One region of the Polaromonas sp. P3_A5 genome, then DNA from elsewhere that is predicted to be linked to it. Evidence: predicted binding sites of a transcription regulator. Region 1 holds the regulator's gene; each other region holds the start of a gene.

Region 1 (4,688 bases):
AAAGCGCCCGCGGCCGTGCGCCGCGCCAAACACCGGCTCAAAAAACCCGCCCGATTTCCGGCGGGTTTTTTTATGCCCCTAATATTCCCCGTGCAAGCCATTCCCGCAGCTGGCATGGCTACAATGACCCAACACCAAGCAGCAAGATTCGTGCCTTATGAAACACCCCATTTTTTCCCTCATCCTGCCGGTCATCCTGGCGCTGGGGTCGGCTTTCCCGGCCGCTGCCGAAAAAGCTGATCGGGACAAACCCATGAACGCGGAGGCAGATGCCCTGCGTTATGACGACCTGAAGCAAACCAGCGTTTTTACCGGCAATGTGGTGATCACCAAGGGCACGACCATCGTGCGCGGCGAGCGCGTTGACGTCATGCAGGATCCCGAGGGCTACCAGCAGGCGGTGTCCGTCGCGGCGCCCGGCAAGCTGGCGTTTTACCGGAAAAAGCGTGACGGCGTAGACGAGTACATCGAAGGCGAAGGCGAACGCATTGAATATGACAGCCGCGCCGACCTGGTGAAGTTCATCAAGCGGGCGGTGGTGCGCCGCTACAACGGTGCCACCCTGGTGGACGAAACCACCGGCAGCCTGATTGTTTATGACAACAACACCGACGTCTTCACCGTGGATGGGGGCGCGCAAAACCGTACGGCCAGCAACCCCACGGGGCGGGTTCGCGCCATGCTGTCACCCCGCGCGACAGCCTCGGCACCCGTTGCGGCACCGCCCGCGGGCCCAGCCCCGGTTCTGCGCCCCAGCACGACGCTGGGCAATGAAAAGAACTAGAAAGACCTGCACAGATGGATGTGGTGACTGACACTTCAGCGGCCCCGGCCGCTCCTGCCCTGACCCCCAGCCGCCTTGTTGCGCAAGGTCTGCAAAAATCGTACGGCAGCCGCAAGGTGGTGCAGGACGTTTCGCTGTCCGTGCAAAAAGGCGAAGTCGTGGGCCTGCTGGGCCCCAACGGCGCGGGCAAAACGACCTCGTTCTACATGATCGTGGGCCTGGTGCGCGCCGATGCAGGCGAAATTTCCATCGACGGCGAGTCGGTCGAGCACATGCCGATTCACCTGCGTGCCCGCCTGGGCCTGAGCTACCTGCCTCAGGAAGCGTCGATTTTCCGCAAGCTCACGGTGGAAGAAAACGTGCGTGCCGTGCTGGAGCTGCAGCTCGACAAAACCGGAAAACCGCTGGGGCGCGCAGACATCGAGTCGCGGCTCGACGCCCTGCTGCAGGATTTGCGGGTAGATCATTTGCGCAACTCACCGGCACCGGCGCTCTCGGGCGGCGAGCGCCGCCGGGTCGAAATCGCGCGGGCGCTGGCAACCCAGCCGCGCTTCATCCTGCTGGATGAGCCGTTTGCCGGTATCGACCCCATTGCCGTGATCGAAATCCAGCGCATCATCGGTTTCCTCAAATCGCGCGGCATCGGCGTGCTGATCACCGACCACAACGTGCGTGAAACACTGGGCATTTGCGACCATGCCTACATCATCAGCGACGGCCACGTGCTGGCGCAAGGCACACCGTCCGAGATCGTGAATAACGCCGATGTGCGCCGCGTCTATCTCGGCGAACACTTCAAGATGTAGAACATGGTTCCCCCCTGTTGTCGCTCACTTCGTGTAGCTCCCTCTCCCCCTCCGGGGACGGCGCCTGCGGCCTGGCAAAGCCAGTTCGGCGGCGCCCGCTGGTTAAAGACGTATCGCCTCAACCTTCCGCAAGTTTGAAAATCCAGTGAAACAAGGTCTGTCACTCCGCGTCTCGCAGCATCTTGCGCTGACACCTCAACTACAGCAGTCGATCCGGCTGTTGCAGCTGTCGACGCTTGAGTTGAGCCAGGAGGTCGAGCAGATGCTCGACGAAAACCCGTTTCTGGAAGTGTCGGAAGAGACGGCGGTGCGCGAAGAGTTTGGGCTGGAGCACATCAACACGCCGGTAAGCCAGGACAGCCGCGAGTTTGAATCTGCTACGGATTCGATAGCTGGCGGCGCAGACGAGACTAGCGCTACAGCCCCGAATGACGCAGAAGTCAGTGCGGAGCCCAAGCTCGAGGAAAGCTGGGAAGGCGATGGCACGGTAGAAACCACGCCCGACGACAGCGAGTGGGGAAGCGACGCACCGGCGCGCAAGAACAACAATGAAGAGAGCGAAGCCGAGGCCTCCGACCTCACGGGCAGCCATGAGTCGCTGCAGGACCACCTGCACCGGCAATCGCTGAGCTTGCGCCTGTCGGAGGAAGACCGTGCCGCGCTGCACTTCCTCATTGAATCGCTCAACGACGACGGCTACCTTGAAGACAGCCTGGCGTCGCTCGCGGCCGGTCTTGCAAGAGATGACATGGCGCAGGCGGAAGAACTGGAGCAGCGTTTTGCGATGGCGCTCAAGCTGCTGCACCACATGGAGCCTGCCGGTGTCGGTGCGCGCAACCTGGCGGAATGCCTGAGCCTGCAGCTGCTGGACTGCAAGGACTGCGAAGAAACCCGCGCAGCCATTGCCATGTGCAAGCAACCGATGGAGCTGCTGGCCAAGCGCGACGTCAAGCGCCTGTCGCACCTGTGCGGTTTCACCGAAGCCGCCATCAAGGGCGCGATCACGGTGATAGGCCGGCTCGATCCCAAGCCCGGGCGCCGCTTCGTGAATGTGGAGCGCAACCTGATCGTGCCCGACGTCATCGTTGTGAAGTCGGGCCGGGGCTTCAAGGTTTCGCTCAATGGCGACGTCATGCCGCGCCTGCGCGTGCACGACATTTATGCCAATGCCCTCAAGCAGCACAAGGGCCAGGGCGGCCAGGCGCTGCAGCAGCGCCTGCAGGAGGCCCGCTGGTTCATCAAGAACATCCAGCAGCGCTTTGACACCATCCTGCGCGTGAGCAGTGCGATTGTGGAACGGCAGAAAAATTTCTTCACGCACGGTGAACTCGCCATGCGCCCGCTGGTGCTGCGCGAAATCGCCGACGAGCTGGGCCTGCACGAGTCCACCATCTCCCGCGTGACCACGGCCAAGTACATGGGCACCCCTTTCGGCACCTTTGAGCTCAAGTATTTCTTCGGCTCCGCGCTCGGCACCGAAACCGGCGGCAATGCTTCCAGCACGGCGGTACGCGCGCTCATCAAACAATTTGTCTCGTCCGAAAGCCTCAAGAAACCGCTCAGCGACAACCAGATTTCCGAAATGCTCAAGGAGCAGGGCATTGAATGCGCACGCCGCACCGTGGCCAAGTACCGCGAAGCCCTGCGCATAGCGCCCGCCAACCTGCGCAAATCACTCTAGCCGCCCAATCAGGCCGCGCTGCCCGTCCCTCAAAGTCAGTCATGAATCAACTCCAATTGTTTTTACCGTGCGCCGCAGGCGTCGAAACCCTGCTGGCCACCGAGGTCAAGCGTGTCACCGGGATCGACGGCAAAGCCTGGCGCGCCGGCGTGCAGCTGCAGGCGTCGTGGCGCGACGCGTTGCAGCTCAACCTGCACAGCCGGCTGGCGCAGCGTGTACTGATCGAGCTGCAGCACAACCAGTACCGCAGTGAGCAAGACCTCTACAACGCTGCTGCCAACGTGGCCTGGGAAATCTGGTTCACGCCCAAACAGACCTTCAAGGTCGAGATCACCGCCCAGCACAGCCCGCTGCAAAGCCTGAACTTCGCGGCGCTGAAGATCAAGGACGCGATCGCCGACCGCTTTCGCGCCAAGTTCGACGACGTGCGCCCCAGCGTCGACACGCGCTGGCCCGACGTGCGCGTCTACGTGCACCTGACGACGGACACCGTCACGGTCTACATCGACACCTCGGGTGAGCCGCTCTTCAAGCGCGGCTGGCGTGAAGACAAGGGTGATGCCCCGCTGAAGGAAACCCTGGCCGCCGCCATGATTGCCGCCAGCGGATGGGATCAGCTCTGTAAAGAAGGCGTGCCGCTCTATGACCCCTGCTGCGGCTCGGGCACCATCGCGATTGAAGCCGCGCAGATCGCGTGCAACATCGCACCCGGCATCAACCGCCGTTTTGCCTTCCAGAAATACCTGCCCTTCCAGGGCCACGTGTGGGACGGCCTCCTCGACCAGGCCGAAGCCGCCATCACCGAGCCCACGGCCAAGGTGTTCGGCAGCGACGTGTCTTTCCGCATGGTTGACTTTGCCGAGCGCAATGCCGAACGTGCCGGTGTGGCCAATGCGGTGGAATTCCGCGGCGGCGACGCGCTGCAGCGTATGCCACCTGCGCCTTCGGGCGTGATGCTGGTGAACCCGCCTTACGGCGAACGGATCGATGTGGCAGGCGTGGCCGGCATCACCGGCCTGCAGGGACGCGACCAGCGCCGCCAGCAAGGACATGCCGAAGGACGCGTGCAGCAGGACCACCGCAACCAACCCATCGATGAATTTGGCCAGCCGCTGAACCGGGACAGCGGCGATCGGGGCGACACGCGTGAAGAGCCCGCCTTCGAGACTTCGCGCGACCGTTCTGCCAATCCCGGCCGCGAACAGGCACAAAACGCCTGGGGCGAAGAAGCGACGGAGTTTTTTCCGCAACTGGCCGCGCACTGGAAGAAAAACTACGCCGGCTGGACCGCTCACGTGCTCACGCCCGACCTCAAACTGCCGGGCAAGATGCGCCTGAAAGAATCGCGGCGCGTGCCGATGTGGAATGGTCCCATCGAATGCCGCCTGTTCCGCTTTGACATGGTGGCGGGCTCCGC
Region 2 (4,688 bases), on a different contig from region 1:
TGTTCAAGCCATCCATTTTCCTCCAGAAGCCGGCTCGCCGCGGCTTATCGCCTTGGTTTAATTGACGACGGCGGCTGAGGCCGGGGCAGGCAGGCGGGAAATTTCGCGCTTCAGGCCGGCAATGTCACTCTGGTTACGGGTGATGCTGTCCTTGAGCTCGGCCACGCGGTCCAGGTAGCGCTGGTAATTACGGCTCTCAATGCCCTGTTTTTCAGGTTCACCGTTGTTGAATTCTTTTTGCTGCTCGGCCAGCTTGGCTTCGGCCTTTTTCAACTCGGCCTCAAGGATGGCGCGCGAATCGTTGTCGCGGGTCCGCTGTTCGGGGCTGCCATCGGTGCGCGGGCCACTGGAGCCTGCGGCCGCAGCCACGCGAACCGCGGCTTTGGGCACCGGCGTGCTCTGCATCACCGTCACATTGCCGCCGGACAGCAGTTTGCAGCTCCGGGTTTGGGCGTCTTTTGTGTTGTTGATGTATTCAGGGGCCGCACCCCCGACTCCTGCGCAGCGGTATACCTGCTGCGCCCATGCAGCATTCCCCGCGCCAGCCAGCAGCAACGACAAGGTAGAAAGCAATAAGGTGTGTTTCATAGGTACTCCCGATGCCCAATAAGGGCGAGGACGGTCTATCAGTATGCGGCAAAGGCGCCGAAATACAAAGCCAGCAAACCCACAACCGGCTTGGGCAATAAAAAAGGACGGCATATGCCGTCCTTTTTTGACCACAAACTGTGTAAATAAACAGTAGGCGGTTGGGCTTTCGCCCCCCTGATTACAGGGAGTAGTACATCTCGAATTCGATAGGGTGGGTCGCCTGGCGCAGGCGGGTCACTTCACCCATCTTCAGTTCAATGTAGGCGTCGATCATGCTGTCGGTGAACACACCGCCCTTGGTCAGGAAGCTGCGGCCCACGTCGAGTGCGTCCAGCGCCTGGTCCAGGCTGTGGCACACGGTTGGTACTTTTGCATCTTCCTCGGGTGGCAGATGGTACAGATCCTTGGTGGCGGCTTCGCCGGGATGGATCTTGTTTTCCACGCCGTCCAGACCCGCCATCATCAGGGCCGAGAAGCCCAGGTAAGGGTTCATCAGTGGATCGGGGAAACGCGCTTCGATACGGCGGCCCTTTGGATTGGCAACGTAAGGAATGCGGATCGATGCCGAACGGTTTTTGGCCGAGTAAGCCAGCTTGACCGGCGCCTCATAGCCAGGAACCAGACGCTTGTAGCTGTTGGTGCCTGGGTTGGTGATGGCGTTCAGGGCGCGTGCATGCTTGATGATGCCGCCGATGTAGTACAGGGCGAAATCAGACAGGCCTGCATAGCCGTCACCGGCAAACAGGTTTTTGCCGTCTTTCCAGATGGACTGGTGAACGTGCATGCCGGAGCCGTTGTCGCCGACAACAGGCTTGGGCATGAAGGTGGCGGTTTTGCCGTAGGCGTTGGCCACGTTCTGCACGACGTATTTCAGGACCTGGGTCCAGTCGGCGCGCTGAACCAGCGTGCTGAAACGGGTACCGATTTCGTTCTGGCCGGCACCGGCCACTTCGTGGTGGAACACTTCGACGGGGATGCCCAGCGACTCGAGGATCAGGGCCATTTCGGCGCGCATGTCTTGCGTGCTGTCGACAGGAGGCACGGGAAAGTAGCCGCCCTTGACGGTAGGACGGTGGCCGCGATTGCCGCCTTCGAGCTTGGCACCGGAATTCCAGGGCGCTTCGTATTCTTCGATCTTGAAGAAGGTGCCCGACATGTCGGTGTTCCAGCGCACGTCGTCAAAGATGAAGAATTCTGGCTCGGGGCCGAAGTAAGCAGTGTCGCCCAGGCCGGAAGCCTTGAGGTAAGCCTCTGCGCGCTGCGCGATGGAGCGCGGGTCGCGGTCATAGGCCTTGCCGTCGGCGGGCTCAAGCACGTCGCAGCTCATGAACAGCGTGGTTTCTTCAAAGAACGGATCGATGTTGGCCGTCTTTGGGTCAGGCATCAGTTGCATGTCGGAGGCTTCAATGCCCTTCCAGCCGGCAATTGAGGAGCCGTCGAATGCATGGCCCGACGTGAATTTGTCTTCGTCAAAGTGGGACACGGGCACGGTCACGTGCTGTTCTTTGCCCCGGGTATCGGTAAAACGGAAGTCAACAAACTTGACTTCGTTTTCCTTGACCATTTTCATGACGTCTGCGACGGTCTTTGCCATCAAAATCTCCTGTTGCTGGATGGGTGGTTGAAAAATCTATTCGGGCTGTCGAATGCACTTTTTGTGCCACAGACATTGGCGGTTGAGTTTCCCGCCAAGCCCCGGATTGTGCCGTGATCTGGCTTCAGTTCCAGCCTTTGGCAGGCTGAAAATGCAAAAAACACCGGCCAGCACCGAATGCACCATGATCGTGCATCAACATACACGCCCAAGCTTGGTGCAAAAAATTAACGCACCAACTCGGGGCCTAACTTCAGGTCAAATTTGTGCAGCCCGGCCAGCATGGCTGGATAGGCCAAATTGACCGCCTCGGGCGCGCCTTTGACGCCCAGTTCAATATGGCGGCCATATTCCGGGTGGTCCACGCTGGGCAGGCTAAACACTTTCACTCCCGCATGGGCCGCTTCAATATCGAGCATCAGGGGCGTGAGCATGGCCTCCATGGACCCAAAAATGATCACCGACTTCTCGGTGTAAGGCGATTTTTGGTGCAGGTGGGCGTACTGGTTGTCGAGCACCCATTCAATCATCGGCCAAGCCATCACCGGGAAGCCGGGAACGAAGTGAACCGCCCCCTGCCCCGCCCGGCAGGTAAAGCCCGGTATCTTGTTATAGGGGTTCGGAATAATCTCCGCGCCGACCGGAAACACGCCCATGTTCAACCGGTGGATGTTGTCGTCGCGGTCAGGCTCGTAGGGTGTCCCCTGCTCTTTCGCCACATCCGCCATGCGCTCAAGGATCAGGGTTTTGGCCGTGGGGTGCAGCGCGAGCTCAAGGCCCAGCGCCTTGGCCGCGCACTGCCGCGTATGGTCGTCCGGTGTGGCCCCTATACCGCCGCAGGAAAAGACCACGTCGCCGTGTTCACGCGCGGCGGCAAACGCCCGCGCCAGCGTGGCCGTGATGCGGGCGGGGTCGTCGCCCACGTAGTCGGCATAGGCCAGCTGCAAGCCGCGCGCGCCCAGCAGTTCGATGGCTTTGGGCAGGTGCTTGTCGGCACGTTTGCCGGAAAGGATTTCGTCGCCGACGATGATGAGGCCGAATTGTGGGGTCATGTTCAGGCTTGTCAGGTAACGGGTTCAGGGTTGTGATTCGGGCTTGCCGCCCAGTGAGCCGAAGCTGGGCGCCGGCCCGGGGAGGGCATCGGGGGCCAGCTCATTTGCTATCGATTCAATAGCTGCTTGCGCAAGCGGGTCGGGCGCCAGGGCATTATTCTTCTTGCGAAGTTGTTCCAGGGCCGACAGCGTATAGTGCGCAAACCAGAGCGAGGAAAACGCAAACACCAGGGTGTAGATCCAGATGGCCACCGGCACCAGGATGGGCGCCATTGCCACAAACATCGCGCCCGAGGCCCACAGCAGGCTGGGGGCCGCACCCAGGTAACCGCTGAACACACCGATCGCCAGCAGCGGCAGGCGATGCTCCTTGAATATCTGGCGCCGCTCTTCACTGCTGGCGTGGTCCACCATGGCGTCATAAGACATGACACGGTAAGTCAGCCAGCCCCAGATCAGCGGCGGCAGCACCAGGATCAGCGGTGGAATCAGCCAAAGCGGAATCGAAACGACCAGCGCCACCACGGCCAGCAAAGTGGAGCCCAGCGACCAGAACAGGCTGGTAAACAGGGAGCCTCCACGCTTGCGCTCCATCTGGGGAAAGCGCCGTTCAGCCACCAAGGCCACCATGGCCGGCGTCATGAGCAATGCCACGAAGAGCAGTGAGACGATGATGATCACGGGGATGATCAAAAGCAGGAGCAGCACCTTGGGCAGTACAGACTGCAGCTGGCCCAGGCCCAATCCCTCCAGCCAGCGAACCATGGCATCAACCAGCTCGAAGCTCCCAAGTTGCACGCGGATGGCTTCCGCAGCACTGTCCCAGAAGAAGTAGCCCAGGGTCAGCGAAACCCCCCCCATGATCACCAGCGGCAGGATCGACAGCACAATGACCCGCGGGTGCAGGCAATACATCGCGGCGCGCCAGAAGGCGTCAAGGAGTTTGCTCATGCTGAAAGTGTAGCCCCCACAGTCGTTCACTGCGTGTAACTCCTTGCCCCCGAGGGGGCCGCCCGCCTGCGGTCTGGCAAAGCCAGTCCCGCGGCTCATGCTGGGTTAAGAACTCAGCAAGTTCAGGCTTTGCCAACGAGGCGTTTCAGGCCCAGCCACTGCTGCGACCAGAAACCTTTGCCGTAGTCGCGGTTGGCTTCGACCTGGTCGCGAATGCCCGTCGGGTCATAACGCTGCTCAAAATTGACAGTGCGGAACAGCATGTCCCACCAGGGGAGCAGCACGCCGAAGTTGTGGCCCCCCAGTGTTTTGGGTCCGTGGCTTTCGTGGCCAATGCCAATGCTGTGGTGCAAGCGGTGAAAGCGCGGGCTGATCCACAGGCGCTCGCCCACATGCCCGAACCACATCCGCACATTGGCATGCTGAAAGCTCTCGCTGAGCTGGGTAAAGGCCACGATGGCAATGAACTGCCCCGGCGCCACGCCGATGAGCTGGGCCAC
Region 3 (4,688 bases), on a different contig from region 1:
AAAGACAACCCGGAGCAATCCGTGTTTGTGCTCGCCGATGCCGCACTGGCGGCCTGCGATGCCGGCCTGGATCAGGTGCGGCGCAGCATCCTGGCGGACAACGCAGGCCACCCGTATGTGGCCGCGTTTGCTGAAGATGCCAGCGCCAACATCCGCATTCGCACCCGCAACATGCTGGCGCACAGCCTGAACCGTGCGCGGGAAGCGCAACCACAACCGGCGAAATAAACCGGCCGCCGGCCCTGCGCCGGCCTATCGCAAGCTCTTCACGAAGCGCGGCGCGTTCGGGGCAAGAACACCGCAGAACCGGCTTTGCCGGGCTGCAGGTGTTGCCACCCTGAAGGGGGGTTCCGGCTACACGCAGTGAGCCGAGACAGGGGTCTACAAGTTATCGCAGGCCCTTCACATAGCGCGGCGCGTTCGGGTCGCGCTGGCGGCGCTCCCGCGGCGACTCGCCCTCGCCGAAGATGGCACCGAATGTCGACTCGATAAAACCTGATTCAGGATAGACCTCTTCCTCGGTATCGATGGACCGGGCGCTCTGGCGGTCGGGCACTGGCGCCGGGGCAAGCACCGGCTGGCTGCGCTCCTTCACCACCTCGGACACCAACTGCACCAGCGGCACGCGTGCCTTGGGCTCGGGGGTGGCCATGATTTCTTCCAGCCGGTCGGCCCACACCGCCAGGTCCACGTGGCCATCCTCGGCGGCTTTTTCCCGCGCAAAACGCGCTATTTCGGCGGCGTATTCCTGGTTACCGGCCATCCACTCGGTGTCGGTCACGCGGCCGGTTTTGCGGCGCAACAGCACATGCAGGTGGGCCGCAACGGCAATTTTTTCACTGGAGGGCATGGTGCGCAATCCTTGAAAGTGGAGTCCGTTGTTTGTCAGTTACGTGCCCAACCGCTCGGCGTGCTGGGTGATGTCCAGGCCGTCGCTCTCGGCGGCTTCGCTGACGCGCAGGCTGACGATCAGCGAGGTGACCCACAAGGCCAGCGCCGTCATGAACAGGCTGTAGAGCATGACGGCGCCTGCGCCTATCGCCTGGGTCATCAGGCTGCCCTCGACACCGGAGATGGCCTTGCTGGCAAAAATGCCGGTCAGCAGCGAACCCACAATGCCGCCCACGCCGTGCACGCCGAACACGTCCAGCGAATCGTCGGCGTTGAGCAGGCGCTTGAGGCCCGTGGCGCCCCAGTAGCAGGCCACGCCGGCCACCAGGCCAAACACCAGGGCCGCGCGCGGCGAGACAAAGCCCGCCGCCGGCGTGATGGCGACCAGCCCGGCGACCAGGCCCGAGCACAGTCCCAGCAGGGAAGGACGCCCGCGAACAATCCATTCGGCCGCCATCCACGAGAGAGCGCCCGCGGCCGCCGCGATGTGCGTGACGGCCATCGCGAGGCCGGCCCGGCCGTCGGAGGCCACGGCGGAGCCGGCGTTAAAGCCAAACCAGCCGACCCACAGCATGCCGGCACCGGCCATGGTCAGACCCAGGTTGAAAGGCGTAAACGGTTCACGGCCATAGCCGTGGCGCGGCCCGAGCGCGTAGGCACAGACCAGCCCGGCAATGCCGGCATTGATGTGCACGACCGAGCCGCCGGCAAAGTCCAGCGCGCCCATGCGCGCCAGCCAGCCATTGGGCTCCCAGACCCAGTGGGCAATGGGTGCGTAGACGACGACGGTCCACAGCGACATGAACACCAGCATCGCGGAGAACCGCATGCGTTCCACAAACGAGCCGACCACCAGCGCGGCCGTGATGATGGCGAAGGTCAGCTGGAACATGGCGTAGACCGACTCGGGAATGTTGGGCGCAATATGGCTCACGGCCACCTTCTGCGCGTCCTTCACGTAGTCCAGCCCGGTGAACCAGAGCCGCTCGGGACCACCCAGATAGTGCCCAAGCGCACCTTTGCCGGGCGTGAAGGCGATGGAGTAGCCCACCGCAAACCAGAGCAGGCTGACAACGGCACAGATGGCGACAACGCAGGCCATGACATTGAGCACGCTTTTCCTGCGCACCATGCCGCCGTAGAAAAGGGCGATGCCGGGCAGGGTCATGAGCAATACCAGTGCGGTGGAGGTCATCATCCAGGCGGTGTCGGCACCATTGAGGGTCTCCACGCCGACCAGTCCCGGTTGGGTCAGCGGCGCCGGGGCGGCCGCTGCAGGAAGCGGCGCAGAGGCCGCAGCCACCGGTGCGGCGGGAGGAGCAGGAACAGCGGCCGGTGCGGGGGACGGTGCGACTTCCGGAGCGCTGGCAGTGACTGCTGGCGGCGCCACCGCCGGGGGAGCCGTGGTCTGTGCCAGGGCTTGCTGGCATGCCAGGCCCAAGCATAAAGACATACCCAAGGCCAGAAATCTGTTCATATGCATACGGTGCCCGCCTGTTCAATCAACCAACAATTGGTAACAACAGGCATAAGTCGTGCCAATACCGCAGTAGCTCGTGTGATGGGACTGCAACGGAAAATATGTACTGCAAAAGTGCGCAAACGATTGGCGTGGTGCCCCAAAAACATCCACAGAACCAGCGGCCGCCCAAAGCCCGGGGCCGGGAAACCCCCAATGCACTGGGACAGTGCGCCCGCTATATTGGATGACTTGCTGACGAGCCTTGCTGCTCGCAACGCGAGGAGCCGAGGAGACACGAGAGAGTCATTAAGAAGTACACAAGCAAAGCGGCATTCCACAAGAGATGCAGATTTGCAAAAAGCGCTGGCAACCCCAGCGCTTTTTTTATGCCTCCGCCCTGACGGGGCCCAACCCTCAAAAACCCTCGCAGCCATTGACTGTCGGGCGCAAGCAGCTATCTATTTGATAGCAATGAGTCTGTTCAATGCGATGGGACAATCCGGGCCATGGAATTATTCATCGTCTCGTTGGCCTCCCTGCTCGCCGGTTTTGTGGACTCTATCGTCGGGGGCGGCGGGCTGATCCTGGTGCCGGCCCTGTTTGCGGTTTTCCCCACCACCCATCCTGCCACCCTGTTTGGGGTGAACAAGGGGGCCTCGGTCTGGGGCACCGCGGTTGCCACGGCCCAATATGCCCGTCGGGTGGAGCTTCGCTGGGCGGCACTGTTGCCGGCGGCGGCCGCCGGGTTCACCGGCTCGCTGGCGGGCGCCTGGCTGGTCACCGTCATCTCGCCGGGCTTTTTGCGCAAGACCCTGCCCTTTGTGCTGCTGGCGGTGTTGCTCTATACGCTGGCCAGGAAGGAGCTGGGCCGCCACCATACGCCCCGCTTTACCGGGCATGCCGAAACCGCGGCGGCCTGCTGCATCGGGCTGGTGCTGGGGTTTTACGACGGCTTCTTCGGTCCGGGCACCGGCAGCTTTTTTGTATTTTTATTTGTGCGCTGGCTGGGTTATGACTTTTTGAACGCGTCGGCTTCGGCCAAGCTGCTCAACACCGCCACCAACCTCGCAGCGCTGGCGCTCTTTGCCTGGAAGGGCCATGTCTGGTGGCATTTCGCCCTCACGATGGCCGTGGCCAACGTGGCGGGCAGCCTGCTGGGCACCCGCCTGGCCCTCAAACATGGGGCCGGGTTTGTGCGCGGGGTGTTTATCGCCGTGGTCAGCTCGCTGATCCTGAAAACCGGTTTTGACGCATTTGCGCGCTGACTGTGCGCAGGCCGTTTGCTATTGATTTAATAGCTGCTTGCGCAGGTCCTGTATGGGTTTCCGGCAAATTTGGCTTGAAATCCGGCCATCACCGTTTAATGACAAAATTGGCGTCCGGCCCAATAGGGGCATGCGCAAGCAGCTATCAAATCGATAGCGACGGCCGGCTTAATCGGGGTTGATGCCCGCTGCCGCCATGGGCGGCGGCAGCTTGCTGAGCGCCTCCGCAATCGCCGCCGTCCTGGCTTTGGCGGCAGCGGCAGCCGCGGCGTTCGTGGGGCCGGGGGAAGCGCCTGCTGCGCCGGCCGACAGCTGGCCGGCCACGTCGGCGGCCTGGCGCGGCTTGCCGATGGGCGCTGCCGCCAGCCCCTTCTGCACCGCCACCATGTCTTCCTCGCTCGGGTACTGGCCCAGCAGCACATAGTCAAAAACACGCCGTGCAATCGGCGCCGCCACCCCGGCGCCCCAGCCGGCGTTTTCCACGATCACTGCCAGCGCGATCTTGGGGTCTTCCGCCGGCGCAAACGCCATGTAAACAGCGTGGTCGCGCTGGTACTCTTCCATCTTGCTGCTGTTGTACTTGTCTTTCTGGCCGATGGTGACCGCCTGCGCCGTGCCGGTTTTGCCGCCGCTCAGATAACCCGCGCCGGCAAACACGCGTGCCGAGGTGCCTTCCTGGGTGACGCCAACCAGGGCCTTGCGCACGATCGCGATGTTTTCAGCCTTGTAGCCCAGGTTTTCCGGCGCATCGGCCGGCAGCGGGTGCATCACGCGCGTCACCGGGTCCTGCGTGCCGATCACCAGCCGCGGCCGGTGCTTGACGCCGTTGTTGGCCAGCACGGCCGTGGCCTGCGCCAGCTGCAGCATGGTGAAGGTGTTGTAGCCCTGCCCGATACCCAGTGAGATGGTTTCGCCGGGGTACCACTTCTGGTGCTCCGGCCTTTTATAGGCTTTGCGTTTCCAGGCCTGGCTGGGCAGCACGCCCGTGACTTCACCGCTGATATCGATGCCGGTGATCTGCCCAAAGCCCAGCGGCTGCATGAAGTCGTGCATGGCGTCCACGCCGAGTT

What was found. Region 1 encodes sigma-54, which starts transcription at its own class of promoters, with help from an activator protein. Its sites were predicted from a motif close to TGGCANGNAANCTGCTTT; they were not measured.
Region 2: the regulator sigma-54 is predicted to act here: its motif matches at 2,237-2,254, upstream of glnA (type I glutamate--ammonia ligase).
Region 3: the regulator sigma-54 is predicted to act here: its motif matches at 2,415-2,432, upstream of AC1DU8_RS19700 (ammonium transporter).

Annotation. Positions count from the first base shown of each region.
Region 1 covers NZ_JBFUGF010000004.1:107,021-111,708, forward strand. The annotation lists gene lptA (lipopolysaccharide transport periplasmic protein LptA) at 158-784, shown strand; gene lptB (LPS export ABC transporter ATP-binding protein) at 799-1,590, shown strand; gene AC1DU8_RS21785 (RNA polymerase factor sigma-54) at 1,736-3,271, shown strand; gene AC1DU8_RS21790 (THUMP domain-containing class I SAM-dependent RNA methyltransferase) at 3,313-4,688, shown strand, end outside.
Region 2 covers NZ_JBFUGF010000001.1:1,226,400-1,231,087, reverse strand. The annotation lists gene glnL (nitrogen regulation protein NR(II)) at 1-16, opposite strand, end outside; gene AC1DU8_RS05930 (hypothetical protein) at 58-588, opposite strand; gene glnA (type I glutamate--ammonia ligase) at 770-2,185, opposite strand; gene AC1DU8_RS05920 (competence/damage-inducible protein A) at 2,413-3,237, opposite strand; gene AC1DU8_RS05915 (EI24 domain-containing protein) at 3,262-4,188, opposite strand; gene AC1DU8_RS05910 (sterol desaturase family protein) at 4,311-4,688, opposite strand, start outside.
Region 3 covers NZ_JBFUGF010000003.1:35,825-40,512, forward strand. The annotation lists gene AC1DU8_RS19690 (hypothetical protein) at 1-228, shown strand, start outside; gene AC1DU8_RS19695 (hypothetical protein) at 389-850, opposite strand; gene AC1DU8_RS19700 (ammonium transporter) at 890-2,344, opposite strand; gene AC1DU8_RS19705 (sulfite exporter TauE/SafE family protein) at 2,860-3,618, shown strand; gene mrdA (penicillin-binding protein 2) at 3,787-4,688, opposite strand, start outside.